Regions from separate parts of the Novosphingobium sp. BL-S-21 genome, predicted to be linked through region 3. Evidence: riboswitches for the same ligand, from Rfam matches in the RefSeq annotation. Region 3 holds a riboswitch; each other region holds the start of a gene.
What was found. Region 3 has a riboswitch for cobalamin ahead of ACZ1J6_RS03340 (TonB-dependent siderophore receptor). Riboswitches for the same ligand answer to the same signal wherever they lie in the genome.
Positions count from the first base shown of each region.

Region 1: linked by a shared signal. The riboswitch ahead of ACZ1J6_RS00720 (TonB-dependent receptor plug domain-containing protein) and the one ahead of ACZ1J6_RS03340 (TonB-dependent siderophore receptor) in region 3 are both predicted to bind cobalamin.
Region 2: linked by a shared signal. The riboswitch ahead of ACZ1J6_RS21370 (TonB-dependent receptor plug domain-containing protein) and the one ahead of ACZ1J6_RS03340 (TonB-dependent siderophore receptor) in region 3 are both predicted to bind cobalamin.

Region 1 is NZ_CM145495.1:176,104-185,639, reverse strand. Features, by position in the region: gene poxB (ubiquinone-dependent pyruvate dehydrogenase) at 1-169, opposite strand, end outside; gene ACZ1J6_RS00725 (AsmA family protein) at 401-2,491, shown strand; cobalamin riboswitch at 2,640-2,881, shown strand; gene ACZ1J6_RS00720 (TonB-dependent receptor plug domain-containing protein) at 3,081-5,138, shown strand; gene ACZ1J6_RS00715 (PepSY domain-containing protein) at 5,143-6,726, shown strand; gene ACZ1J6_RS00710 (MBL fold metallo-hydrolase) at 6,692-7,636, opposite strand; gene ACZ1J6_RS00705 (TonB-dependent receptor) at 7,892-9,536, shown strand, end outside.
Region 2 is NZ_CM145496.1:2,684,898-2,694,433, reverse strand. Features, by position in the region: gene cobT (nicotinate-nucleotide--dimethylbenzimidazole phosphoribosyltransferase) at 1-248, opposite strand, end outside; gene ACZ1J6_RS21375 (DUF1636 domain-containing protein) at 245-652, opposite strand; gene ACZ1J6_RS21370 (TonB-dependent receptor plug domain-containing protein) at 652-2,601, opposite strand; cobalamin riboswitch at 2,775-2,965, opposite strand; cobalamin riboswitch at 3,045-3,268, shown strand; gene ACZ1J6_RS21365 (cobyrinate a,c-diamide synthase) at 3,442-4,764, shown strand; gene paoC (aldehyde oxidoreductase molybdenum-binding subunit PaoC) at 4,754-6,952, opposite strand; gene ACZ1J6_RS21355 (FAD binding domain-containing protein) at 6,949-7,899, opposite strand; gene paoA (aldehyde dehydrogenase iron-sulfur subunit PaoA) at 7,896-8,561, opposite strand; gene ACZ1J6_RS21345 (PepSY-associated TM helix domain-containing protein) at 8,713-9,536, opposite strand, start outside.
Region 3 is NZ_CM145495.1:856,391-865,926, forward strand. Features, by position in the region: gene ACZ1J6_RS03320 (DUF5695 domain-containing protein) at 1-1,799, shown strand, start outside; gene ACZ1J6_RS03325 (SDR family oxidoreductase) at 1,956-2,675, opposite strand; gene ACZ1J6_RS03330 (MarR family winged helix-turn-helix transcriptional regulator) at 2,756-3,190, opposite strand; gene ACZ1J6_RS03335 (DUF4198 domain-containing protein) at 3,605-4,339, opposite strand; gene ACZ1J6_RS03340 (TonB-dependent siderophore receptor) at 4,390-6,423, opposite strand; cobalamin riboswitch at 6,667-6,911, opposite strand; gene ACZ1J6_RS03345 (alpha/beta hydrolase) at 7,438-7,671, shown strand; gene ACZ1J6_RS03350 (MFS transporter) at 7,877-8,974, shown strand; gene ACZ1J6_RS03355 (DUF1328 domain-containing protein) at 9,116-9,283, shown strand; gene ACZ1J6_RS03360 (hypothetical protein) at 9,447-9,536, shown strand, end outside.

The DNA.
Region 1 (9,536 bases), 680 kb from region 3:
CGGCGAAGGCGGCCACTTCCTCGTGGCGAACATGGATCCATTCGATCCGGCCATGGGCGCGGATGGCATCGGTCAGCCCGTTGAGGCTGTCACCGACCACGCCGTAGACTCGTTTGACACCGGCGGCTTCCAGCGTGGCAATGAATTGTTCGGCAACGTTCCTGGCCATGTTTCACCTCGTGTCGGGACATCGAATGGGGCACCGAAGGGTTCAAACCCCTCTCCTGGCGAAGGGTGCCCACGAAGCTGACAGTTTTCGGCGCCTGCGCAACCATGCCAAGGTATGACGTGCCGTCCCCTCAGCTCCGCCCGATTGGGCTCTTTCGGGGATTTTTCGCCCGGACGTGCGGGACTTGCGCCTTGCCGGGAAACCAAACGGCTCGTCGGCGCTTAGGCCCACATGGATGCAGCGGCGCAGATCGATGTGCAGGACCATGCACGGGAAGAGACGGGGCATCGCCGCCCGGGCAAGCGGCCGGACCGCACCCGTCTGCTGCGCATCCTGCGCAATGTGCTGATCGCGATCGTCGCGCTGGTCTTCGCGGCCTGGCTGGTCCTCTTCATCACCAAGGGCCGGTTCCTGAAGCACCCCTTCGAACGCATTGCCAGCTCGGCCGCCGGGCGGCAGGTAAGGGTGGGCGGAGACTTCCAGCTCTACTTCGCACCGCTGCGCATCAAGTTCCTGGCTGACGGCCTGAGCGTCTCCAACCCGGAATGGGCGGGCCGCCCGCAGATGTTCGCCGCCCGCCATATCGAGGCGCGGATCGCCCCGCTTTCATTGCTGTTCGGCCGTCGCCACGTTCATACGCTGGACCTTCAGGGCGGCGCCGTGGACCTCGAATGGGACAAGGCCCATGGCCGCAACAGCTGGACTTTCGGCAGCGGCGGCGGGGGCAAGCCCTTCGAGTTCCCCCGGATCGACCGCGCCACCATATCGGACACCCGCGTCCGCTATCTCGACCCGCAGATGCCGCTGCTTGCCAATCTCGTGGTCGATCCCGTCACTTCCACCGATGCCAGGATCGGCAAGGCCGTCTCGCTGCGCGGCGACGGCACCTTGCGCAGCACCCCGTTCCGCGTGAGCGCCCGGCTGCTCTCCCCCGACGCCACCGTCAATCGCGGCAGCAACGCCCTGGAACTCACGGCCTGGGCGGCGAACAACCAGGTCGACGTCTCGGGCACCCTGCCCTCCATCGCCGATTTCGAGGACGTGCCGCTCAAGGTCCGCGCCCGCGGGCGCGACTTGTCCGAACTGCTGGGCATCATCGACGTCGCCATTCCCCAGACCCGCCGCTACGCACTGAAAGCGCAGCTGGTGAAGGACGGGGAGACCTATCGCTTCACCGGCATGACCGGCACGTTCGGCCAGTCCGACCTTTCGGGCAAGCTGACGGTGACCAATGCCGAGCGGCTGCGGCTGGATGCCGTGCTGGCGACCAGGCGGCTGGACATCGTTGATGCCGCGCCGTTCATCGGCTACAACCCGGACATCGTGGCATCGAAAGGCGCCGTGGCCGCGGCCGCCGCCACCGGCGCGGGCGCCCAACGCGTCCTGCCGGACGCCGCCCTGCCGGTGGAGACGATGCAGCGCTTCGACGCCGGGCTGGACTGGAAGGTCGGCGTGGTCCGCTCACGCAATGTGCCGGTGCAGAACATCGCCCTGAAGCTCTCGCTCGACCGGGGACGACTGGCCCTGTCGCCGCTGACATTCTCGATGGCGCGCGGCGATGTCGCCTCGGATCTGGTGTTCGACACGCGTCAGCGCCCCTCGGCCGTAAGCTACGATATTCGCCTCAAGTCCACGCCGATGGGCCGTCTGCTGGCCGGCTACGGCGTGGTGGAATCAGGCACGACCGGCACGATCGGCGGCCGCATCAAGCTGGAAGGCCGCGGCGACACGATCCACGATTCGCTCGCTTCGGCATCGGGCCGGATCGCCTTCATCATGCCCCGCGGCACGTTCTGGACGCGCAACGTGCAGCTGGCCGAGCTGGACCTCGGCACATTCGCCTCCAAGATGTTCGAGGGCAAGCTGAAGAAGCCCGTCCAGCTCAACTGCGGCCTGGTGGCCTTCACGGTGCGAGGCGGCACGGCGGCGGCCGACCCGATCCTGATCGACACGTCGAAAAACGTCATCACCGGGCGCGGCGGCTTCAGCTTCGACACCGAGGCGCTCGACATGGGCTTCCGCGCGGACGGCAAGAAGTTCAGCCTGTTTTCCGGGCAGTCGCCTGTCGGCATCGGCGGCCGCTTCGCCAAGCCCTCCCTCCAGGTCATCAGCCCGCAATTGCTCGGCCGCGCCGGGGTGGGCCTTGGACTGGCCGTGGCGGCGACGCCGGTGGCGGGCCTGCTCGCCTTCGTGGACGTGGGCGATGCCAAGTCCGCCGCTTGCGGCCCGGTGCTGTCGGGCGCCAATGCGCAGTCCCAGCGCACCGCCAAGGGCAAGCCGCGCGACGACGTCGGCTCCGGCCGTCCCGACAAGAACGACTGACTTTCCACCGCCGCGATAACGCCGCTCGGAACGGACGTGAACCGGAACGGGCGCGCTCTGGCCGGCTTCGCCCACGCGAACACATCCCGCTTGCACAGGGCGCACGCCCCGGCTAGCTCATCGCGTCCGCCATTTCCGCAAGGAGGGCGGGTAATGATCGCGCTGGTGCCTCGAAAGAGGCTTAATAGGGAACACGGTGAGAGAGGCTTCCTCTTGAATCCGAGGCTGTCCCTGCAACTGTAAGCGGTGAGCGCGATGCACATCACGCGGCGGGGCAATGCCCCCTGCCGCAGCCACTGGGCCGGACGCTAAATCCTGCGAGGCCTGGGAAGGCCGTGCATCGAGCGATGACCCGTGAGCCAGGAGACCTGCCAGCGTACGGTCGCTCTTGCTTTGGTCCAGGGGATGGCCGGGGCACGGTGATTTTTCCGTCTGAGCGACGAACCAGCGGCAAGGGCCGCACGGTGCGCTGAGCGGTCGTCCCGAATCCGGGCGCCCGGCCGGTCGACGCGCCGGTCGTTCGCGGGCCTGGGTTCGCGAGTGGCAGACCCTTGCCAAAAGCTCGCTTGGCGCCCGGCAGGGGAATGAAATGAAGATCGCAACCGTTTCGCACGCGGCGCTTGCCGCGGCGCTGACTCTCGCCTGCGCCGCGCAGGCCCGGGCCGCGGATGGCGGGAAGGTCGAGGGCCGGAAGTTCGAAGGCCAGGAGGCCGATGCCGCAGAGGCGGATGGCCCTTCGATCGTCGTCACCGGGCAGAGCCTGGAAGAGACGCTGCCGCAGGAACTCTCCCGCTACGGCAACGACGTCGTCACCGTCGATGAACGGCAGATCCGCAACAGCGGCGCGGTGGACGTGACCAAGGCGCTGGACCAGGTACCCGGCCTCTACGTGCGTGGCCGCAATGGCCCATTCACTTACGTCGACGTCTCGCTGCAGGGTTCGCGCACGCAGGACGTGCTCTGGACGATGGACGGCATCCGCCTCAACAACCGCCTGTACGGCAGCACCTCGCCCAACGACACGCTGCCCGCCAGCATGATCGAGCGGATCGAGGTCCTGCGCGGCGGAGAGAGCCTGTTCTACGGCACCCAGGCTTCGGCCGGAGTGATCAACGTGGTGACGCGCAGCTTTTCCGACGATCCGGGCGGCCAGGTCAATGCCTCGGTCGACAGCTGGGGCGGCACGACCCTGGACGGCTATGCGCGCGGCGCCCTGGGCGACCACCGCTTCGTGGCCTATGCCTCGCACAATCGCTCGGAAGGCTACCTGCCCTACAGCGCCTATCAGCCCAGCCTCACCGACCGGCACCTCGGCTACGACTTGTGGTCGGCCGGGCTCAAGTACCAGTACGCGCTGGCGCCGGATCTCGCACTCAACGCGCAGTACCAGCATACCGAGGCGAAGCTCGACAACTTATCCCCCACCCGCATTCGCGAGAGCCGCAACGACCGGAACGAGGAAGTGGCCAGCCTGCGGCTCGACTACACCGGCAGCGACAGCGTGCAGTTCTTCCTGAAAGGCTATTTCCACGACTGGAAGACCGCCTACATCCAGATCCGCAATTCGCTGCCCGACCATCAGCCCCAGGTGATCTACCCCGCCGGCACCTTCTGGGGCTACCGCGACTGGGGCGGCAGCGCGGTGATGAAGCTGCATCTGCACCCCGGCCTGGAATACCTGCTGGGCTACGACTTCCAGAACTTCAGCGGCCGGGACGACGTGCTGCTGATCGCGCCGACCAGCGAGCAGGTCCACGCCGGGATCCTGCAGCTTCGCACCACCGACGAGATCTCGTCGAAGGGCCGCCTGGCGGCGGGCCTGCGCTACAATCGCACGGACGGCGCGCGCAAGACGATCTGGAACGTCTCGGGCCGCTACGACTTTGCCGAGGCGCTCTATCTGGAAGCCAACGGCGGTACCGCCTTCGTGCTGCCCGACGCCTCGCAGCTCTACGGCAACGACCCTTGCTGCGAGGTGGGCAATCCGAACCTCAAGGCGGAGCAGAGCCTTTCGCTCAACCTCTCGGCAGGCGGCATCCTGCCGCTGGGCGCGGCCTCGCTGGGCTGGAAGGCGACCTATTTCGACCGGCGCATCACGGACATGATCGACAGCGTCTACGACGATCCCGCCTTCCCCGGCGGCACTTACGCCAACCTCGACGGCAAGGTCCGCTCGCAAGGCGCGGAGCTGGAACTCGACGCGCGCTGGCCGGGCGGCTGGAGCATCTCGGCCAGCTACACATATGCCCGCGTGCGCGAAAAGGGCGCATCGACGCAGCTGGACCGCAACCCCAAGCAATATGCCAAGGCCGCCTTGTCCTATGCGCCCGAAGACCAGCCCTTCGGCGCGAGCCTCAACGCCAGCTGGATCGGCGATGTCTGGTCGACCGCATCCGGCGCGGGGCGGCGGAACTACGGCAACTACGCCCTGCTCGATGTCGGCGCCTATCTTTACGTCGATGGGGCGGCGCGGCGGAACCGCTTCGGCGTCAATATCGAGAACCTGCTCGACCGGGAATATGCCACGCGCGGCTACCTTTCGGCCGCGACCGACCAGGGCGTGCTCGATGGCAGCAACAGCCGCTTCCTCTATTTCAACCGGGGCGTGCCGCGCACGCTGCGGATGCAATACGGCCTGAGTTTCTGACGCCGTGGCCGCGCTTCAGCCTTCCAAGGCGCCCGGTAGCCTGCTGCCCCGCAGCTTGCTGCCGCGCCCCATCCTCGTCCTTCATCGCTGGCTCGGCGTCTTCGTCGGGCTGCTGATGACCCTCTGGTGCCTGTCGGGCTTCGTGATGATCTACGTGGACTATCCGAGGCTGGAGCCGGCAGCGCAGTTGCAGGGCCTGGCGCCGCTACAACTGCCGCCCGGTCCGGTCTGGAACGATCCCGCGTGGGAAGAGGCAGGCCTCGCGCCAGACCTGCCGATCGCCTCCGCGCGCGTCGAGATGATGGCCGGCCGCCCGGTCCTGCGGATCGTTTCCGCGGCCACCGGCGACCGCCCCATCGCGCAGATGCGGACCATGCCAGACGCCATCGACCTGGCCACGGGGCGCAAGCTGGCCCCGCCCGGGCGCGCCGACCTCGCCAGGATCGCGGCGGACTACGCCCGCGGCCATGCGATCGGCGGCGCAGCGCCCGCTGTGTCCGAAACCGGCATCGACCAGTGGACGGTGCAGACCTACCGGCAGAGCGCCCCGCTCTACCGCGCCGACTATGGCGATCCCGCCGGGACCGTGATCTACATCTCGGGCCGTTCGGGCGAGGTGGTGCAGGAGACCACCCGCTTCCAGCGCTTCTGGGGCTGGCTGGGCGCCGTGCCGCACTGGCTCTACCCCACGATCCTGCGGCAGGACGGCGCGCTGTGGAACCAGGTCGTGGTCTGGACCTCGCTCTCCGGCTGCTTCCTCACCGGCACCGGCATCTGGGCCGGTATCGCGCGGCTGCGGCGCAAGCGGGACGGGACTGTCGGCTCCCCCTACAAGGGCCTGTGGTGGTGGCACCATGTCTTCGGGCTGTTCTTCGGCCTGCTGACCCTGAGCTGGGTCGCGAGCGGCCTGTTTTCGATGAACCCCTGGGGCTTCCTCGATTCCGCGGCCGGCCCTGCCGAGGCCGGGCGGCTGGCCGGGCCGATGCACTGGCGCGATGTGCGCCAGGCGCTTTCCGCGCTCGGCGACCTGCCGCGCGGCGCGCGGCGGGTGGAGACCGCTCCGCTCGGCGGGCGCACTTTCCTGCTGGTATCGGGCCTGCCGATATCGGACGGCGAAGTTTCGTCGCAGCGCTTCGACGCTGCCGGAAGGCCCGCTCTCTTCGGCGAGGACGCGCTGCGCACCGCGCTGTCGGGCAGGCCCTCGCTCGCCTCGCTCGAACTCCTGGAGGAAGAGGACGCCTACTACTATGGCCCCCGTTCCCCCGCGCCGCTTCCGGTCTGGCGCGCCGTTCTGGCCGATGCCGAGGCGACGCGCCTCTACATCGATCCGGTGAGCGGCCGGCTCCTGCGCGCTGTCGACCGTAACGGGCGCGGGTTCCGCTGGCTGCAGGACGGCCTGCACCGGCTGGACCTGCCGCTGCTGCGCCGGCGCCCGTGGTGGGACCTGGTGGTCCTGCCGCTGCTGGCCGCCGTCACGTTCGTCTGCGGCACCGGCACATGGATGGCCTGGAACAAGGTGCGCCGCGACGTGCGCCGCCTCTTCAGGATGGGGCTCAGAACCCCAGCGCGGCGCCCTGTTCGGCGATGACGTAGCGGACGGGCGGGCCGTCACCCTCGGCCAGCTGGCGGGCAATGGTCGCGGCGATCGCGGGGTCGCCGTCGACCGAGGGCTTGATATGGCCGATCACCACGGGCAGCCCCTTCATCGCCCCCGTCCCGCCCGACAGCTGCGCCAGCCGCGCCAGTTCGCGGTGCAGCCAGCGCGGGGTGAGGTGGCCGAACAGCTCGGCGTCCTTGCGCGGGTCGGGATAGGACGTCTCGACGATGATCGCGCGCAGATGCCCGGCGCGTACCAGCGGCGCCACGGCCTGCCAGAGCGCGTCGAGCCGGGTCGAATGCTCGACGGCATCGGGGCCGGTGTCCCCCATGCAGAGCAGCGCCTGCTCCCCTGCGCGGATGAGGAAGGCAGTGGACAGGGCGCCGCCGTGCGAAAGCGGAAATGCGGTGACGGTCAGGCCCGTCGCCGCGACCGGCACGGGCGCCGCGACGGGATCGAGATCCTGGTAATGATAGCGTGCCAGCAAGGGTGGCCGCCCGCGGTCGCCCATGTTGGGCCACGCGCTCCAGTTGAAATAATCGGCCGCCAGCGCGGCATTCACTTCCGGCAGGGCCAGGATCGGCTTCGCGCTGTCGTCAGGCGAAACCATCACCAGGCCGGCGACATGGTCGAGATGCGGATGGGTGACTAGATAGGCGCCGATCCTGCGGTGCAGCACGTCCCCGGCGCGGGTGCCGGCCGGAAATCCGCCCTTGGCGATGGCCACGCGGATGCCCGGAACCAGCGTGCCGGCATCGCAGGCGAGTCCCTGCTCCTGCCCCTTCCGGGCGATGTACCAGGCGGTCGTCGAACCTTCGACCACGCCGCCCGCCACGCCGAGCGGCACGACATCGAAAGCACGGGAATCGGCCCCGGCATCGGCAGACGCGCCCGCAGCCATCGTAAGTGCCGAGAGGGACAGACCGGCGGCCGCCGCGGAACCATACCGTCGCAAAAATGTCATAATTTCAATAAACATATGGCCGGGTTACGATTTCTTGTGGATGCACGGAAGAAATTTATCGGAAATGTCACAATCGGGGGCTAAGGGCCGCGCTTCAAGGAAGAACGCCGGTGCGCCCCCTGTCCGCCAGACCACAAGGTCTCGCGGGCGCGGCGGCTCGTCAGCTACCGGCCGCGCGCAAGGGGTGCAACGATGAAGACGAAGACTTACTGGCTGGCCAGCGTGCCGGCACTTCTGGCCGGCGCGACGCCTGCTCTGGCCCAGACCGCGCCGGACGCCCTCGACGCTTCCGCCGACATCGTCGTCACCGCCCAGCGCCGCCCCGAAAACATCCGCGACGTGCCGATCGCCGTCTCGGTCCTCTCCGGAGACAAGATCAGCGCCATCGCCGAAGGCGGCGGCGACATTCTCTCGCTGGCCGGCCGCACGCCCAGCCTCTACGTCGAAAGCTCGAATGGCCGCTACGCCCCGCGCCTCTACATTCGCGGCCTCGGCAACGTGGACTTCGACTTCAACGCCTCCCAGCCGGTCTCGGTCGTGCTCGACGACGTGGTGCTGGAGAACGTCTACCTCAAGGGCTTCCCGATCTTCGACCTCGACAGCGTGGAAGTGCTCAAGGGCCCGCAAGGCACGCTGTTCGGCCGCAACACCCCGGCCGGCGTCGTCAAGATGGACACCCGCCGCCCCGGCGACCATGCCGAAGGCCAGGCGCAGTTCACCGTGGGCGAACTCGGCACGATCCGCGCCGAAGTGGGCGCGACCATCCCGGTTTCGAGCACCCTGTCGCTGCGCGTCGCCGGCCTTGCCAACCACCGCGAGGACTGGGTGAACAACGCCTATGACGCCTCCTTCACCAAGCCCGGCAAGGACCTTGGCGGCTTCGACGACATCGCCGGCCGCATCCACGCCCTGTGGAAGCCGGACGACCGCCTTTCGGTGCTGCTCACCCTCCAGGCCCGTTCCTATCGCGGCACCGGCACGCTCAACCGCGCCAACGTGCTGACCACTGGCTCGAACAAGCTCAACGACCGCTACGACCGCGACACCGTCTATTACGACGGCGGCCGCAACAACCCGCAGGCGCAGGACACCACCTCGGAGGCGCTGCATGTCGACTATGACCTGGGCGGTGCGACGCTGACCGCCATCGTCTCTGCCTATCAGGGCAGCAGCTCGGGCCGCGGCGACATCGACGGCGGCGTGCTCGGCACCACCGCCGGCAGCGGCTTCATTCCCTTCAATTCGGAAACCGGCACGCTCTCCAGCGACCTCGATCAGCAGACTTACGAAGTCCGCCTCGCCAGCAATGGCGATACCCGCTTCGGCTGGCAGGTCGGCGCGTTCTACTGGCGCGAGAAGTTCGAGCTGATCTCGGCCTCGTGGAACGGCACCGGCGGCATTAATCCCACGGTGATCTCCGAACTGCGCCAGAAGAGCGACAGCTGGTCGGTCTTCGGCCAGGTCCACTACGACGTGACCGACAGCCTGCGCCTGACCGGCGGTGCCCGCTGGACCCGCGACCAGCGCGACCTCGACGCCGCCCGCACCCTCGGCGCGCCTTTCGCGGATTCGCGCCATGTGGGCGACAAGCAGCCGAGCTGGGACGTCAGCGCGCTCTATAAAGTCAGCCCGCAGGTCAGCCTGTTCGGCCGCATCGCCCACGGCTATCGCGGTCCTTCGATCCAGGGCCGCATCGCCACCTCGAACATCCTGACGACGGCGGATTCGGAAACGATCACGTCCTATGAAGCCGGCATCAAGGCGGCCACGTCCGACAACCGCTTCCGCGTGGATCTGACCGGCTATATCTACGACCTGAAGGACCCGCAGTTCACCG
Region 2 (9,536 bases), on a different replicon from region 3:
CTCACCCCGCGCGCCGCGACCCCGTGATTGCCCGCGAAGACCACGGCGCGGATCCGCTCGGCCCGTGGCCGGGTGCGCCCCTGCCAGCCGGCCATGAACACGGCGATGTCCTCCAGCCGCCCGAGCGAGCCCGCAGGCTTGGTGAGCGACGCCTGGCGCGCACGCGCGGCGGCCAGCGCGGGCGCGTCCGGTCCGGGCAGGTCGGCCAGGGCGGCGGCGAAAGCGGCGCGGTTCTCGAAGCGGATCATGTGCCCAGGTACCCTTCCGGCGGGGTGCGGGTGATGAAGTGGCCCTTCACGCCCTGCGGCCACTCGCGATAGGGCACCTGCCCCTCCTCGCTGGCGGCATGGCGCACCGCATATTCGAGGATCGCGCGGGCCGCCTCCGCATCGGGTGCGAAATCGCCGAGCACATAGCCCAGCTTGCCCGGCGCCCGGATCGCCACGGTGCAATGGCGCTGGCAGGCGAAGAGGCAGGGCATTTCCTGCACCGCCACGCCCTGGAGCGCGGGATCGGCAGCCTGCGCCGCGCGCATGGCCTCTGCCAGGACCGCACCGCCGCGCCGACCGTCCTCGTCCTCGCGGACTTCGGCGGAATGGCGGCAGGTGTTGCACACGACCACGGACGGGCCGGGTTCGACTGGAAGCAGCATCAGAACCGGCTCCTCAGTCCGAAATAGACGGTGCGGCCAAGCGTGCCGTAGCCGCTCACGGTTTCGTACTTCTGATCGCCCACGTTTTCGATACGTCCTTGAAGAATCAGGCCTTCCATGACCTGCCACTGCGCGCGCACATCCACCAGCCAGTAGTCGTCCAGCGTGGCGGTGCCGGTCGCCGCATTGAAGCTTTCACCCGAATAGCGCGCGGCCAGGCTGGCGCGCAGGCCCTGCGGCAGCGCCACGCCCAGCTCGGCATTGGCGAGATGACGCGGCACGCGCTGGAGCTGGCGGCCGTAAGTGCCGCTGCCTTGCGTGCGATCCTCTGCCGCGATCCAGCTGTAGTTGCCCTGGGCGAAGAGGACGCCCCATGTGGCCGACGCGGCGAGTTCCAGCCCGCGGGCATGGCTGGCCTTGACGTTGGCATAGTAGCCGAAGCGCGAGGTGCCCGTGCCGGGAACGTAGCAGATGTCCGGCAGGGTGCCGCTGGTGGGGCAGTAGGCAAAGTCGATCAGGTTGTCGGTATCGCGCTCGAACCAGGTCGCCGACAGGCGTAAGGCTTCGCCGAAGCCCTGCTCGGCGCCCAGTTCCCAGCCTTTCGCCTTCTCCGGCTTGAGATCGGCCACGCCGTACATGCTGAACAGCTGATAGAGCGAGGGCGCCTTGAAACCCTCGTCATAACTGGCACGCAGTATCGTGGCGCCGCCATTGGGGGTGTAGACCGCGCCCGCGCTGAACACCGTGTTGCCGCCGAAGCGCGACTGGTGATCGTAGCGCGCGCCGCCATTGAGCGTCAGCCCGGTGAGCGGGGTCACGCGCAGTTCGCCGTAGACGCTCTCGGTATTCGCCCGGCTGGGCACGAGGGCATAAGCCGCGGTGCTGTTCGCGGGCGAGGCGGTGGTCATCCGCTGTTCCTCGCGCTCGGCGCCGAACACGGCCTGGATGGCCTCGCTGAACGTGTAGGTGCCCTGGTACTCGAAACGGCGCACGCGGCCATGGGCGTCGAACGTCAGTTGGCGGACTTGCCGTGCGGGGTCGAAGTTCTCGCGGTCGGTCTCGGTCTGGAGCACGGCCACGCGGTTCGCCAGCCGGCCGTCCAGCAGCGCGAAGTTCACCCCGGCATAGCCCGACCATTCGCGCGTCCACCCATAGGCCAGGGAGTCGCCGGAGGTACCGTCGAACGCGTTCCGCGAATCCGACCAGTAGCCGCGCAGATCCAGCGAGATGCCAGGCGCGACGCGGTAAGTCATCGTGCCGCTGGCCGCGCTGCGCCGGTAGCCGTCGTCCTCCGTGCCATTCGCGCGCGCGGAGATGCCGTCCGTGGCGAAGCGCGAGGCGGCAATGCGCCAGTCGACGGCCTCGGAGGTGCCGCCAAGACCCACGCGGGCCGAGACGGTGTCATGGGTTCCTGCTTCCACCGCGAAGCTGCCTTCCAGCGGCGCGGCCGCGCGGCGGGTGCGGACGTTGACGACACCGCCGATGGCATCGCTGCCCCAGAGGATCGATTGCGGACCGCGCAGGATCTCGACGCGATCGGCATCGTCGACCAGGAAATTGGCAAAGCCATAGCCTCCCGCCGTCGATGAGGCGTCCGACAGGCGCATCCCGTCGATCACCATCACCGTCTGCCCGGCATCGGCACCGCGAATGCGCAGCGACGTGGTGGTGCCATAACCGCCGTTGCGCGACATGCTGATGCCGGGCGTGCGCAGCAGCACATCGGTCAGCGCGATCGGCTGGGCCGCAACGATCTGCGCCTCGTCGAGCACGGTGACGGTATCGGCCACCCGGTCGGCCGCAACGGGCGTGCGCAGGACGGTGACCACGATGCGTTCGTCCAGAGGCACTGCATCGGCCTCCTCGGCCAGGGCCGCGAGCGGGTGCAGCGCCCCTGCAAGGGCTAGCGCGAGAGCCAGGGGGCTGGCGGCGGGAATTCGGCAGTTCACGGCATGTCCTTCGCACGAGCATCGACCCGGCCGGGTCGGCACGCATGCGAAAGGCAGGGCCTCTGCCGCCCATGCAGCGGACGACGCCCCCTCCCGCGCGGCGCGTGCCGGCACGGCAATGGCTGTCGTTGCGCGAGGAATGGCCCCGTTCGCCCGGCTCACCCTGTCCGGTCGAAGAACGACGGCGTCAGGCAGGTCTCCTGGCTCACGGGTCAGTGCCGTTTCGGCCGCCTTCTCAGGGACTTGCACCCCCAATGGCGAATTGGCCGCACGGCTCGCCGCTTACAGTTGCAGGGGCAGCCCGGGCATTCACCCGCGTTCCCTTTTGATCCCCTTGCGGGGAACCTGTCGCTGGAGCGCCCCTATCCCGGTGGGGTGCCGCGTGCAAGAGCCCGGCGCTTGCGCGTGTCCTGCCCGCGCTTGCGCTCTCTGGCGAAGTGCCATAGGCCCGCCGGGCCAGGGGGGCCCGCAAGGGCTTAATCGGGAAGTCCGGGCCAGAGGGGTAATCCCGCTGGAATCCGGCACTGCTCCCGCAACTGTAACCGGGGATGCGCCCCGCCAGCACGCCATTGGCACCGCGCGGTGCCGAGAAGGCGGCGGAAGGCGCGCCGATTCCGAGAAATCGGGCCCAGGAAGTCAGGAAACCGGCCCCCAGCCGTCGATCCTTCGCGCGGGCGGGATGTACCGGGCGGACGGGGGCCATGCCCGATGCGGAGCGCTGCTCCCCGCGGACCCGGTCTTTCGCGAGACGACAAGCCGTACTTGCGCCCAGGAGGATCGAACCGCCATGCCGCCCTGCCCCTTCCGCCTTTCGGATACCGCTCCGTCCGGACGATATTCGTGCCTGCCCGCATGACGGCCTGCCCCGCCCTGCTGGTCACCGCGCCCTCGTCGGGACAGGGCAAGACCCTCGTCACCGCCGCGCTGGCCCGCCGCCACCGCCGCGCCGGGCGCAAAGTGCGGGTGTTCAAGTGCGGGCCGGACTTCCTGGACCCGATGGTGCTGGAAAGGGCCAGCGGCGCGCCCGTCCACCAGCTCGACCTGTTCATGTGCGGAGAGCGGGAATGCCGCGCCTTGCTGCACGAGGCCGCGCGGGACGCCGACCTGATCCTTGTCGAAGGGGCAATGGGCCTGTTCGACGGCACCCCCTCCTCCGCCGACATCGCCCGCCTGTTCGGTCTGCCGGTCATGGCGGTGATCGACGGCGCCTCGATGGCGCAGACGTTCGGTGCGCTGGTCCACGGCCTTTCCACCTACCGCGCGGACGTGACCCTGGCCGCCGTGCTGGCCAACCGCGTCGGCAGCGCGCGCCATGCCGAACTGCTGGAGCGCGGCATGCCGGGCGGGGTGGAATGGCTTGGCACCCTGCGGCGCGATGCCGGGCTCGGCCTGCCCGAACGGCACCTCGGACTGGTGCAGGCCGGGGAGGTGGCGGATATCGAGGCGCGCATAGACCGCGCCGCCGACAGTCTGCCGGAAACCGCGCTCTGGCTGCCCGAGCCGGTGCCCTTCCCCGCCCCGGAAGCCGCCGAAGCGCCGCCCTCCGCGCTGTCAGGCCGCCGCATCGCCATTGCCCGCGACGAGGCCTTCGGCTTCATCTATCCCGCCAACCTCGCATTTCTGGAACGGGCCGGGGCGCGGCTCGCCTTCTTCTCGCCGCTGCGCGATGCCGTGCTGCCCCCTTGCGACGGCTTGTGGCTACCCGGGGGCTATCCCGAGCTGCATCTGGACGCTCTTTCCGCCAATCGCCCGATGATCGCGGCGATCCGCGCCCACTTCCAGGCGGGGCGGCCGATCCTGGCCGAATGCGGCGGCATGCTTTACGCCTCCGAGAGGCTCGAAAGCACCGACGGCGCCAGTGCCGCCCTGCTCGGCCTGCTGCCTGCGCGGGCCGTGATGCAAGGGCGGCTGGCAGCGCTGGGCATGCAGGAGATGGAACTGGGCGGTCATGTCGCGCGGGGCCACACGTTCCACTATTCGCGGCTGGAAACGTCCCTTTTGCCCACCGTCAGCGCCGTCACGCCGGACGGGCGGCCGGGCGAACGCCTGTTCCGCCACGGACCGCTCACGGCCAGCTACATGCACTTCTACTTCCCCTCGGCGCCGGAATTGATCGCCGACCTGCTGACCTGCCAAACCGCCGACCTGGGATTCAGGCGATAGCCGGCAGTTTCGCAAGGTGCTTGTCCAGCGTGAGCGGATAGTCCCGCACGCGCACCCCCGTGGCGTTGTAGACCGCGTTGGCCACGGCCGCGCCGACGCCGCAGAGCCCGAGTTCGCCCACGCCCTTGGCCTTCATCGGCGAGACCTTGTCGTCCGCCTCGTCGAGGAAAACCACGTCCTGGTGCGGAATGTCGGCGTGGACCGGCACTTCGTACCCGGCAAGGTCGTGATTGACGAAGAACCCGAAGCGCTTGTCGACCGCCAGTTCCTCCATCAGCGCGCCGCCCACGCCCATGGTCATGGCGCCGATGACCTGGCTGCGCGCCGTCTTGGGATTGAGGATACGTCCGGCCGCGCAGACCGCCAGCATGCGTCGCACCCGCGTCTCGCCGGTATAGGCGTCCACGGCCGCTTCCACAAAGTGCGCACCGAAGGTCGACTGCTGGAACTTCTTGCCCAGATCGCCCCACTGCATCGTCTCTTCGGCAACGATCTCGCCAGACTTCGCCGCCTCGGCCAGGGCGGCGGAGCGGTTACCCGCGCGCACTTCGCCATCGGCGAATTCCGCGGTGGCCGGATCCATGCCGAGCCGCTGCGCCGCGGCTTCGCGCAGCTTCACGCAAGCCGCATAGACGCCCGACGTGGAGCTGTTGGCGCCCCATTGCCCGCCGGAGCCTGCCGAGGCCGGGAACGAGGAATCGCCCAGCTTCACGCGCACGTTCTCCACCGGCAGGCCCATCATCTCCGCCGCGGTCTGGGCGATGATGGTGTAGGAGCCGGTGCCGATGTCGGTCATGTCGGTCTCCACCGTGACCACGCCGTCGCTCGACAGCCGCACGCGGGCGGCCGATGTCATGTTGATGTTGTTGCGGAACGCCGCCGCCACGCCCATGCCGATCAGCCAGCGCCCGTCGCGCATCTTGCCCGGACGCGTCTGGCGGCGTTCCCAGCCGAAGCGCTTTGCACCGTCCTCCAGGCATCGCACGAGGTTGCGCTGCGAGAAGGGCCGCTCGGGATGCTCGGGATCGACTTGCGTATCGTTGAGCACGCGGAACCGCACCGGGTCCATGCCCAGCTTCTCGGCCACTTCGTCGATGGCGATCTCCAGCGCCATGAGGCCGGGCGCTTCGCCGGGTGCGCGCATGGCATTGGCTTCGGGCAGGTCCAGTTCGGCCAGCCGCAGGGCAGTGAGGCGATTGGCGCCGGCATAGAGCAACTTGGTCTGCTGCGTCGCCGATTCCGGGCCGCCGCCGGGAAGGTCGCCGGACCAGCTTTCATGGCCGATCGCGGTGATGCGCCCGTCCTTGCCGGTGCCGATGCGGATGCGCTGGATCGTGGCCGGGCGGTGCGTGGCGTTGTTGAGCATCAGCGGCCGCGGCATCGCGATCTTCACCGGCCTGCCGCAGGCCTTCGCGCCCAGCGCCGCCATCACCGCATCGGCGCGCAGGAACAGCTTGCCCCCGAAACCGCCGCCGATGAAGGGCGAGCGGACATGGACTTTCTCGGGCGGCAGCTTGAAGGTGGCGGCCAGCTCCTTCTTGTTCCAGGCGATCATCTGGTTGGACGTCCAGACCGAGAGCGCATCCTCTTCCCACCAGGCGATGGTGGCGAAAGGCTCCATCATCGCGTGGTTCTGGTCGGGCGTGGTGTAAGTCTGGTCGAGCTGCACCGCGGCCGAGGCGAAGGCGCCCTCGAAATCCCCGGTATGGGTGTCGGCATCGCTGCCCGTCAGCGGCTGCGCGCCGGGCTTCGCCTTGGCGAGATCGAAACGGCCGTTACCGCGCTCGTATTCGATCCGCACCGCGTTGGCGGCATTGCGCGCCTGCTCGAAGCTCTCGGCCACGACCACCGCCAGCGCCTGATGGTAATGGTCGACAGCGGGACCGCCCAGCAGCTTGGCCGTGTTCATGCTGCCCTTGCCGAGCGGCTGTGCATTTTCGGCGCTGACCACCGCGAGCACGCCGGGCATGCGCTTGGCTTCGGCCGTGTTCATCGCCGTGACCCGCCCCTTGGCGATCCCGGCACCGATCACATACCCGTAGGCCGGCCTGGCCGGCACGTCCTTGTGCTCGTAAGCATAGGGGGCCTGCCCCGTGGTCTTGAGCTTGCCGTCCACGCGGTCGACCGCCTGGCCGATCACTTTCATGGCGTCGATGGGATTGGAGCCCGCAGGCGTATCGAACTTCATGCCCGGTTCTCCTGGATGATCGCCGCCAGCGTGCGCTCCGCCAGAGTGACCTTGAAGGCATTCTCATGGGTCGGCCGCGCGTCTGCGAAAGCCGTGCGCGTCACGGCGCCCGCGCCATTGCGCAGCTGCGCGTCGGCGGCTTCGACCCGCCAGGGCCGCGGCGCGACGCCGCCGAAGGCCACTCGTCCGCTGCCATCCTCGTTCAGCACCGCCGCCACGGAAACGAGCGCGAAGGCGTAGGAGGCCCGGTCGCGCACCTTGTGATAGACATGCCGTCCGCCCGGCGGCTTGGGCAGAGTGATGGCCGTGATCAGCTCGCCCGGCCGGAGCACGTTCTCCAGGTGCGGCGTATCGCCCGGCAGGCGGTGGAATTCGCCCACCGGCACGCTGCGCGTCTTGCCCTGGGCATCGACCGTCTCCACCGCGGCATCCAGCACGCGCAGGGCGACCGCCATGTCGCTGGGGTGCGTGGCGATGCAGGCCTCGCTCGTGCCGACCACGCCGAGCTGGCGGCTGAAACCACCGATCGCCGCACAGCCGGAGCCGGGCTTGCGCTTGTTGCAGGCCTGGTTGGTGTCGTAGAAATAAGGACAGCGGGTGCGCTGCAGCAGGTTGCCGCCGGTCGTCGCCTTGTTGCGCAGCTGGCCCGAGGCGCCTGCGACGATGGCGCGCGTGAGCACGCCGTAATCGCGCCGCACGCGCTTGTCCGCGGCCAGCGCGGTGTTGCTGACCAGCGTACCGATGCGCAGCCCGCCTTCCGGCGTCTCCTCGATGCGGTCGAGGCCGAGATCCTGCACGTCCACAAGATGCGTCGGCGTCTCGATCTCCAGCTTCATCAGGTCGAGCAGGTTGGTGCCCCCGGCGATGAACTTGGCGCCCTTGTGCCCCGCGACTGCGGCGGCGGCAGCGGCCGGCGTCCTGGCGCGCTCGTATGTGAAAGCCTTCATGCCTCGATCTCCGCGCCGTGAGTCTCGGCAAGCTTGACGCCCGCCACTTCCGCCATCGCTTCGGCAATGTTCGAATAGGCGCCGCAGCGGCAGATATTGCCGCTCATCCGCTCGCGCATTTCCAGAACCGTCATCTCGGGAGCGCCGCCGACGTCCTCCTGAACATGGCTGGGAATACCCGCCCTGATCTCTTCCAGCACCGCGACGGCCGAGCAGATCTGGCCCGGCGTGCAATAGCCGCACTGGAAGCCGTCATGCTTCACGAAGGCCGCCTGCATCGGATGCAGGTCTTCCGGAGTACCGAGACCCTCGATTGTGGTGACGGCATCGCCTTCGTGCATGACCGCAAGGCTGAGGCAGGAATTGATCCGCGTACCGTTCACGAGCACCGTGCAGGCCCCGCACTGACCGTGATCGCAGCCCTTCTTGGTGCCCATCAGGCCCAGGTGATCGCGCAAGGCGTCCAGCAGCGTGGTGCGCGTATCGACCATCAAGGCCTGCGCCTTTTCGTTGACCTTGAACGAAACGGCCATCGTCGGGGGCTTGCGCGCCATGGGAGCCTGTCCTTCCGCCATCGTGGGCACCACGGTCAGCCCCACGCTCGCCGCGCTGCCTGCCAGGACCGCGCGCCGCGATACCTCGAAATCCGCCGTTTCGCTCATTGCCCGTCCTTGTCGCACCAGGACGGCAGTTTCCGTCCATCGGGTACGATAACGCACGGCGACGGATTCCGGCACTGTGTGAAATCACATGCCGTCATGAACGAGGCTCATCAAAGAGCGTTCCCGGATCAGGGCCGGGACGATGGATTTCTCAGGCGGCGGTCCTGGTCCTTCCGCGCAGGAGCGAGGCGAGCAGGCCCGCGCTGCCGGCCAGCAAGATGGCGTCGATCAGGACCGCGCCGCCTTGCGGCAGCGCCGCCGCTCCGTGGATGAAGGCCAGGATCGCCAGCAACGCCGTCAGGGCCCAGCGCCAGGCACGCGCCAGCCGGGGGCCGGGAACCGTCTTCGCCAGCGCCGAAGCCAGGATCGAAAGCACGGTGAAGGCGAGCCAGGCGGCAGGCAGGGACGCTTCGGGCGCAAACCGTGCCAGCAGCGCGGTGAGGCAGAGCACGACCGGCTGCCCCCAGCACACCGCCGCCCAGATCCGCTCCCACTGCGGTGCGGGGCGGCCCCGGTCGCGGCGACGGGCGAGCCAGATGGTCACGCCGCTGGAAGTCACCACGCACAGCGCGATGCCCAGCAATCCATAGGCAAGCCGCACGGCCAGTCCGCCATACCAGCCGAAATGGACCTGGCCGATGCCGCCGAGCACGCGGGTGCCGGTCACGAAGTCTTCGGGGTGTTCGTCGGCCACCACCTTGCCCGCCGCGTCGAACCGGGTCTCGTCCTGCTGGACCAGCAGCTTCGCGCGGCCGCTGAGCACGGTGACGCGCATGTCGGCGCGGCCCGCGCGCTCGACCATGACGTTCTGCGGCGCGGCATCCGGCGCCCGGGCGCGGGCCTGCGCGATGAGAGCCGCGATATCGGGCATCGGCACCGCCCGCGTATCGACCGGCGGCGGCGCATCCAGGAAGAGTTCGTAGACCTTCTTCATCCCGCCCTCCGGATAGAGCAGCAGGGCGAGCACCGCGACGA
Region 3 (9,536 bases):
TCGTCCGGCTGGAGCCCGAACATCCTGCGCAGACCGAATGGACGCCGCTTGGCGAACGGGCCGGACGGAAGCTCGTTCGCCTGCGCTTCGCCCGGCTCGGCGAAAACCACGTCACGCTGCATCAAGCGGACGGGGGGCGGACCACGCTGGAATTCTTCGTGACCGAACCGGTCGAGACGATGATCGCCAAGCGCGGGGCCTTCATTGCCGCGCACCGTCATCGCGATCCGGCGAAATGGTACGATGGTCTGCTGGCCGAATGGAACATGGAGAGCGAAACCCTGCTCGGGCCGGACAATTACGACCGGATCAAGGGCTGGCGCATCTACGAGGTGACCTGTGATGACCCGGGCCTCTCCAAGCCCGCCTTCCTTGCCGCCAAGAACGCGGAATACCCGGTGCAGGCCGAAATCGACGCCCTGGACGATTACGTCGAGCACTTCGTCTGGGGCGGCCTCCAGCGCACGACCGAGGAGCAATGGCCTTACGCGCTTTACGGCATTCCAGACTGGAAGCGGAACCGCGACAGTGCCGATCCGGGCGACAAGGGCCGCAAGCACTTCTGGCGGCCCTACGACTATCCCCACATCGCGCTCCTCTATTTCGCGCTCTATCGCATCGCGCGCGACCGGCACGGCTTCCGCACGCGCCTTACCGCAACCGACTATCTCGAACGTGCCTTCGGTACTGCGCGGGCCATGTTCGTGATCCCCAAGGAGATCATCGGTTGGGAAGCGGATTCGACCGGTTTCTACAATGAACTGGTCATTCCCGAGGTGATCGAGGCCTTGCGCCTCGAAGGCCGTATGGCGCAGGCAGACGAACTGGCCGGGCACTGGGAGCGCAAAGTCGCTCACTTCGTGAACGAAGTCGATGATCTCTTTGCCTCGGAATATGCATTCGATTCCACCGGCTTTGAATCCACGCAGGCGATTGCCCGCTATGCGCTCGACCGACCGGAGCGCTTTCCGCCCGAACAGGCGCGCGCTTTCGCGAAACGCCAGATGGATGCCAACCTGTTCTGCAGGGGATGGCTGCAGCCCTCGTACTACACTCTCGGCAGCGATTATCGCGGACAGGCGGGCGATGCCTATACGCTCAGCTACATGGCGCAAATGGGCGGCTGGGCCATCCTCGATCATGCCTTGAACGATACCCCCGATTACCGTCCGCTGCTGCGGCTCGGCCATGCCTCGGCGTTGAGCAGTTGGGCGCTGCTGAACAGCGGGACGCCGGAAAGCGGCTATGGCTACTGGTATCCCGGAAAGGCCAACGACGGCGGCGCGGGAGGCGGTTTTGAGCCTGCCGCCCTCGGCGAGACGTGGCTGGACCAGCCCCATCGGCATGGCTCGTGGTATTATTCCTGCGAGATCGACCTCGGCTTCTGCGGGGCTCTGCGCGCCGCCGCCACCTCGCTGGTCGATGACGATCTGTTCGGCCGTATCGCTCTTTCCGGCGTGCTGGAAGAGCGCGATGACCAACTTCTGATCCATCCTCGCGACGGTGTGCGACGGCGCTTCCATGCGCGCCTCGGAGAGCTTTGCCTTGATATCCGGTTGCTGGATGACGGCCGGTTCGCATCTGACACGCCGATCCGGGTGAGCCCTCGGCTCGAACAATGCGCGTTCGAGATCGACCACTCCGCCGGTCCAGCCCGCACCCTCAGGATACACATCGCGGACAGGAACGGGCGGCGCTGGAAGCTGGCAGAATCGAACCGGCCGCCGGTTGCGGGTGTACACGCCATCGTCGTGAAGGAAGGCGCTCAGCGCACCAGCCTAAGGGCCCGAGCTGAATAAACTGAGGTTCTCGCAGCGTCGACAGCCCGTCAACCCTTGCCATGGTAGCGACCCTTGCAAGAGTATCCGCTGATCCGGCGCGGCGGCTGGTTTATCCGCTGACGCCGGAACCGGTCACTGGGCATTGATCGCCCATGCCCTGGAGTCGGTCGATCATTACCATTGCTTTAAAAGCAGATCGCCGGAATCCGTGCACGCATAAAGGCCCGCTGTTGGACCATAAGCGTGCGTCGTTGCCAGGGCGACCGCGGGACGAGCGCCCTCGTCGGGCGAATGGCCGGGACCATTGCCCGTCATGTCCGTGGAGGTAAGGCCGGGATCGACCGCATTCACCTTGATCCCCTCACTCGCTAGTTCCTTGGCCAACTTGACGGTCAGCATGTTGAGCGCTGTTTTCGACGCGCAATATCCGGCAAAGCCCACCGGCCAGGTCTCACTGCGCATGTCCAGTGCATCGCCAAGGGAACTCAATCCACTGCTCATCATCACAATCCGGGCAGAACCGGACTTGCGCAGCAAGGGCAGAAAGGCCTGCGTTACCCGCATGACGCCGAAAACATTTGTCTCGAACATCTGCGCCATCTCATCGATCGATTCCGTGGCTACGGATGGCGGCGGGGCGAACATGAGGCCCGCATTGTTCACCAGCGCATCCAGCCTGCCAGCCTCGCGCTCGACCGTCGCTGCTGCGCGGGCGACACTGATGGCATCGGTGACATCGAGCTGGACGGCATGGGCATCGATGCCTGCCTTCCGCAAGGTATCGGCGGCAGCTTCACCGCGCTTCAGGTCACGGCATCCCAGCCAGACACTGTAACCGCGCGCGCCCAACTGGCGCGCAATGGCAAGGCCGATGCCCTTGTTGGCGCCCGTCACGAGGGCGATGCGATTCGTGCTCGACATACTATCTCATCCTGATCATCAATCCGGCCAGGATAGTACGATATTCGTATTATTCAAGTTTCGTGTTGCGCGATCTTCAGGGTGAGGCGAACGAAATGGGCGCGCTCTGCCGGGTCGAGCGGCTCCAGCATGGCGTTGCAGGCATCCTGATAGCCCTCCATGTAGCCTGCCACGGTATCCTTGCCCCCTTGGGTCAGGTTCAGAGCCACCGATCTGCGGTTCGTCTCGGGCCGGTGGCGCTCGATCATGCCGCGACGCACGAGGCGGTCGATCGAGGACGACATCGTGGTGAGCGCAACCTGAAGATGCCTCGCGACATCACCCAGTTTGCAGTCCGGATTGTCGCCGATGAAGAGCAGCGCCTGCACATCAAGGGCATTGAGCGAATTGGCGATCGCCGCAGTCGCTTCCGCCACTTTGAAACGACGGGTGAACCGCTCAAAGGCGAGGGTGAGTTGTCTCAGTTGTTCGGCAGGAGGAGCGATCATGCACCCTTGAAGCATCTTTGGGGCTGGCGGGTAAGCCCCGGTGCGTTAGGCTTATCACATTAAGCGGCAGCTTCCCGAAAGTGCCTGGGTCCTCTGACGCGGCTCGCCTCAAACTTCAATCAGGTCATGGTGAACTCGGGGACCGATGGTCACAAAAGTGTGCGCTGTCGCACCAGGTAATCGGGACCGCTGTGGCGCCGGGTGCGCTGGGTATGGGACTGGACCTTCGGGCAATGGCTTTGACGGAGGCGGGTTTTGCCCAATGCGACCGCGCTCGGTGACGATTGCGAGCGATAGCTACGCTCTTCCAGCGAAGTCCGCGCCGGGCGCGCAGTCTACGCCAGCGCGCGCGTTTCGCTGCAATGCCTTGGCGGCGCCGCCGGACCAACATGGCCCCGCGGCGCGACGTTCGGGTTACTCCGGCTTGTGTTCCAGCGTGAAGCTGAGCGTCGCGGTGTGCTCGACATTACGATACCTGGCGGGATTGTCGCTCGGGCCGTCGTAGACGGCATGGATGACGTTGAGCCCCTGATTGCGAACGGCAAAGGTGACGGTGCCGTCGGAGCCGGTGACGGTTTCCTTGGCGTCCGGATCGTTGACGAAGTCGTTGATGAGGCGCGCGCCCGCTACCGGCCGGCCTTTATACAGCACCTTGTACGTCAGCTTCTGGCCCAGCATCGCCGGGATCGCGCCGGCGGGGACGATCTGCAGGGTCTGGCCGGGAAGCGCAGGGACGGTGCCGGCGAACGGGCCCTGAATCCGGACGGCATACTTGATGTTCTTGGTGGAGATGTCGGCGCCGGGCATCTCGTCCAGGCCCTTCTTCTCGTACTCGCCGCCCTTCATCCGCGACCATACGCCGTTCTGCAGGATCGCAGTCACGAACCTGGGCCTGGTTTCGGTCTCGACGAGCATCGCGAGCCCCGAGATCCGGTGCTGCGCCTTGATCGGCTTGACCTCGGCATCGTAGGCGGCAACCGTATCGATCAATGGCTCCCGCTTCACCATGTCGAGATCGTCGGCGCCTTCGCCGTAGATCAGCACGATCTGCTTCGAGCGTTCGGTAATGTAGATGCCGTGCGCCTGGGCGGGCAGTGCGGGCGCGAGCAGCAGAGCGGTGAGGATCGCGGCTTTCATGGCAGTCTTCATCATGCACATCCTTGCTTGAGTTCGGCGGACGAGACGGGTCTTGCCGGCCATCACAGGCCGACCGTGATGCTGGCGATCGCGCTGAGCGGAACGCCGGGATAAAGATTGCTGCCGAAGCCGCGCTCGGCGTATTTCTTGTCGAACAGGTTGTTGACGTTGACCTGCAGCTTCACGTTCTCGGCCAGCGGATAGTAGGCCAGCAGGTTCGCCGTTGCGTAAGAGCGGATGTAAGGCGCGGTCGCCGCAGTGCCGGCGATGCGCCCACCGACGTAAGTGACGCCTGCACCCGCGCCGAGCCCCTTGAGGGCGCCTTCCTGCACTTCGTAGACGTTGAGCAGGCTGGCCGAATGGCGCGGCGTGTTGGGCAGGCGCTGGCCGAGCCGCAGGCGATTGTCCTTCGTCACTTCGGCATCGGCGAAGACATAGCCGCCCACGATCCGCCATGCTCTGGTCAGGTTGCCCGTGATCGATAAGTCGATGCCCCGGCTGCGCACTTCGCCGGCGGCGATACTGTAATCCAGATTGTCCGGGTCAGTGGTCGCGACGTTCTGCTTGGTGGTGTGGAACAGCGCCGCTGTTGCGCTCAGCCTGCCGTCCAGCAGTTCCAGCTTCACACCGGCCTCGTAGCTGGTGCCGCGTTCCGGCGCGATGACATTGCCGTTCACGTCCGCTGCGGTGTTCGGCTTGTTGGAGCGGGCATAACTGCCGTAGACCGAAACTTGCGGGGCCAGCACGAAGACCGTCCCAAGGCGCGGGGTAAATACCGTCTGCTTGAACGCAGAAGTGACCCCGTTGCGCAAGTTCAGGTTGTCGCTCTCGTATCGCTCCAGTCGTCCGCCGACCAGCAGCTTCAGCCAGGGTAGCAATGACACCTGGTCCTGGGCGTAGCCCGCGAATGTGCGCGTCTGGGTGCGGATGCTGGTGAAGGTACCGTTCAGCGGCGGGATTGCGGAGCCATAGACCGGCGCCAAGATGTCCAGCGTGAAGGGCGACAGCGTGGGGCTCGAATTGCGGATGACCTCGGTATAGTGGAAGGCCTCGAACTCGGCGCCCAGCAGCACTTCGTGCTCGACGCTGCCGGTGGCGAACTGGCCGGTCAGGTTCACCTGTGCATCCAGATCGCGCCACCGCAAGGTACGCTCGCTATAAGTGCGCACCAGGGTGCGGCCATCTGCGCGCAGACTGGAGGCCTGGATGCCGGGGCCGCCCAACTCGCCATTGTAGTACTGGGCGCCCGCCCGCAGCTTCCAGTCGGGCGCCAGCTTGTATTCCGCGACGAGGCTGCCAAGGCCATTGCGCACGCGCCACCGGCCGACGGACGGCTCGCCGAAGAACCGCGAAGCGGGAATGGCGATGTCGAGCTGATTGCTGAAGGCGGGATTGCCGCGGTCCAGCGGGGTCTTCACCTGCACGAACTCGCTGCTGAGAGTGAAGGTCAGGTCCGGCGAGGCATCCCAGGCGACGACCGGCGCGACCACGATGCGGTCGGACTGGACATGATCGCGGAAGCTGTCGCCACCTTCCACGGCTGCGCCGAGGCGGTAGCGCACGGTCTTTGCCCTATCGAAGGGACCGGTGGCATCGACCGTTCCTCGCCAACCGCCGAAGCTGTCGATCCGGCCGCTGACGGTCTGGGCCATCCTGTCGGCAGGTACGCGCGAAACGATGTTGAACGTGCCGCCCGGATCTCCGCGACCATACAGCAGGGCGGCGGGGCCACGCAGCACCTCCACGCGCTCGACGGCGATGGAGTCCGGTGCCGGCGGATAGCCGCGGTTCATCGGAAAACCGTTGCGGAAGTATTCCGAGGTTGTGAAACCACGCAAGTTGTAGTCGGTGAGACCAGTGCCCCCGAAGTTGTTGCCGCGCGTGATGCCTCCGGCGTAGGCAAGCACGTCCTCGACACGGTTCGCTTGCAGATCGTCGACCACCTGCCGCGTCAGCACGGTCACCGACTGGGGCACTTCGAGTAAGGGCGTGTCCGTGCGCGTCGCGCTGCTGGAGCGGGTGACGTTGTAAGCCCCGGTCCTGCCCGTGACGACGATCGTATTGTCGGCGGGCTCGGTCTCGGCAGCACTCGCCATTGTGGGAACCGCCGATAGTGCGAGGCTTCCTGAAAGCAGCGCGGTCTTGGTACTCTGTCTCAATGCAATCCCCCGAGGCGTCGAGCAACACCGGGCAGGAGGCGTCCGCGCGAACGGTCGGCGCGCGCGGTGGCCGGACACCCCAAAGGCGGCTGACGCACGACACCGATGCGGCCTCCGCCGCATTCTCGTCGCTCAGACGGAGAAAACTGACCGTGCCAAGACCATCCCCTGGGTCAGGCAAGAGCGACCGGTGCGCCGGCAGGTCTCCTGGCTTGCGGGTCACAGCTTGATGCACGGCCTTCCCAGGCCTCGCAGGATTTAGCGTCCGGCCCAGTGGCTGGCGGCTCGGGCATTTCCCGTCCGCACATGTGCATCGCGCTCGCCGCTCACAGTTGCAGGGACAGCCTCGGATTCAAAGGCGCGGAGCCCTCTCACCGTGTTCCCTTTTAAGCCTTTTTCAAGGCACCGACGCGATCAGCCCGGGAGCTGAAGCGCCCAGGCCCGGTTGGCGATATCCGTGATGATCTCGATTCGCAATAGCATAAACGCTGCCTGGAATGTCGCTATCTGCCGGCAGTAATGCTTTCGGGAATGATCGTCTGGGCGAACGCCGGGTTTCCAACTCTCTGCTCGCGGTAGCGCAGCGCTTCAGCCATGGTCTCACGTTGCATTATTGAATTTCACTCAGTGCTGCATGTTCATCTTTCAGGCTAATGCATGATGGCGCCCGCGCCTAGATGGTGGGCATGACGATTTTCGTTGCCATGCCCACCGGCCTTGCGCCGCCTCGATGCGCAAATTGGCGCGCTGCCTGCCAGACGCATGGCGACTGGAGGGCTCGCTCCCCAATGGAGACATTCCATGCCCAGACATGAGCGGTTCGGACACCAGGCCTGGCACCAGGCCTGGGCGTCTTCAGGAACCACCCGGCGCTCCATTCTGCAACTCTCTGCCAGCGCAGTTGCACTTGGCTTCCTTCCCTTCACCATCCCATTCGCGGAGGCACAAGACATGTCCAACGGCGCAGATAATTTCTACGTGAGTGACTGCGTCAAGATCGAGAAAGTCACTTTCAGAAGCCAATACGGCATGACCGTCGCCGGCAATCTCTTCATGGCCGACGATTTGGATCGAGGCCGCCGCCACGGCGCCCTTGTCGTCGGCCATCCAATGGGCGCGGTGAAGGAGCAGAGCGCGAACCTCTATGCCACCAGGATGGCGGAGCAGGGCTTCGTCACCAATTGATCAGGCGCCCCAGCGAGCGGTGCCTCTGCCGTGCTGCCGAGCATCGACATGGCACGCAGCAGCAGATCCGCGCATTCAAGGTAAAAGCATGCATGTTTCGATAACCACGACCGCGGATGACGCGGGGCCCGGCGCTGCACCATGGAGTGCAGTTCTGGCAATGACACTGTGTGCTTTCGTACTGGTGTCGTCGGAGTTTCTTCCGGTGAGCCTCCTTACCCCGATGGCGCGCGACATGATCATCAGCGAGGGGCAGGCCGGACAGGCCATTGCCGCGTCCGGTCTGTTCGCTGTTCTGACCAGCCTTTCGATATCGTCGCTCACGCGCAAGCTCGATCGCAAGCTTGTGATCTTGTGGTTGACGGGGCTTATGATCGTATCCGGCGCCATCGTCGCCTTCGCCCCGAGCTATCCGGTGCTGCTGGCTGGGCGGGCCGTTCTCGGAATCGCAATCGGCGGTTGCTGGTCTATGTCGACGGCAGTGCTCATGCGCATCTCGAATAGAGCGTTTCTTCCACGGGCCATCGCGACGCTTCAGGGCGGCAGTGCATTGGCGACGGCCGTGGCGGCGCCGATGGGCAGTTTGCTCGGCTCTGTCGTGGGCTGGCGCGGCGCATTTTTCTGTCTTGTTCCGCTCGCGGCGCTCGCGCTGATATGGCAGGCAATCAGCCTTCCCAGGCTTCCTGCGCAGCACGGATCGCGGCAAGCGAGCGTCATCACCCTTTTGAGCAAGCCCGGCATTTTCATCGGACTGATCGCCGTAGCTGTCCTGTTCATGGGGCAGTTCGCCCTCTTCACCTACCTGCGCCCGTTTCTCGAAACCGTCACCCATGTCGACATATCCTGGCTATCGATCATCCTGCTGTTGATCGGCCTGTCGGGTCTTGCCGGAACGGCCGCCATAGGGCCGCTCGTCGCAATGAACCTGCGCAGGGTGCTCGTGGTCATACCGGCCTTGATGGCTGGCGTGGCCCTGGCATTGGCAAGCTTCGGTGGCTCGTTCTGGCCGACCGTCCTGCTGCTTGCGGCATGGGGCCTGATTGCCACACCGGCGCCGGTAGGATGGTTTACCTGGCTCTCTCAGGTGCTTCCCGATGATGCCGAGGCCGGCGGCGGATTGATGGTCGCTGTCATTCAACTGGCCATCACGCTCGGCGCGACCATGGGCGGCGCCATCTTCGATGCCACCGGCGTGCGCGCCACTTTCGAAGTCAGCGCGGCTCTGCTGGTCCTTGCCGCATTCCTTGCCGCAATGGCTGCGCGTCGAGCCGGGCAACGATGCGAACTCTCGCCAGTCTCCTGACCGATCAACAAGGACATCTACATGCGCGATATCACTGCCGAGGTTTCGTGGAACATCGGGACAGCTTGAAAGTTGTAAAGAACGAGCTGCTCCGAACATGTCGGCGCAGCGTTGGTGTAGTTAGTCTAAGGGAGAGCACTCATGTTTCGCTGGGCAATAATTTTTGCTGTCGTCGCATTGATCGCTGCGCTTCTGGGTTTTGGCGGCGTTGCAGGCCTCTCGGCCAGCCTCGCAAAGATCTTCCTGCTGGTGGCGGCCGTAATCCTGGTTCTCGGCTTCTTCTTTGGTCGTGGCACAAGGGTAACCTGAAGCTTTTCGGCTCGATGAAACGCTCTGTGTAGAGACGTTTGTTTGGGTCCTGGTAAAGGCCGTGCGGCAGAAGCGCTCATAGCAGCGCTTCTGCCGCACGGTTATCCGGTATCAGTTGTAGGCCAGCCGTTTTGCTGGGATCCAGCATTCAGAGGAACATGAGTTGACTATCCTTGCAATCACGGCTGCAGACCGGGAAGCGGCGAAAACGCTGCGTGAGGCGCTGGCCGAAGTATCCGACTTCTGGCACTGC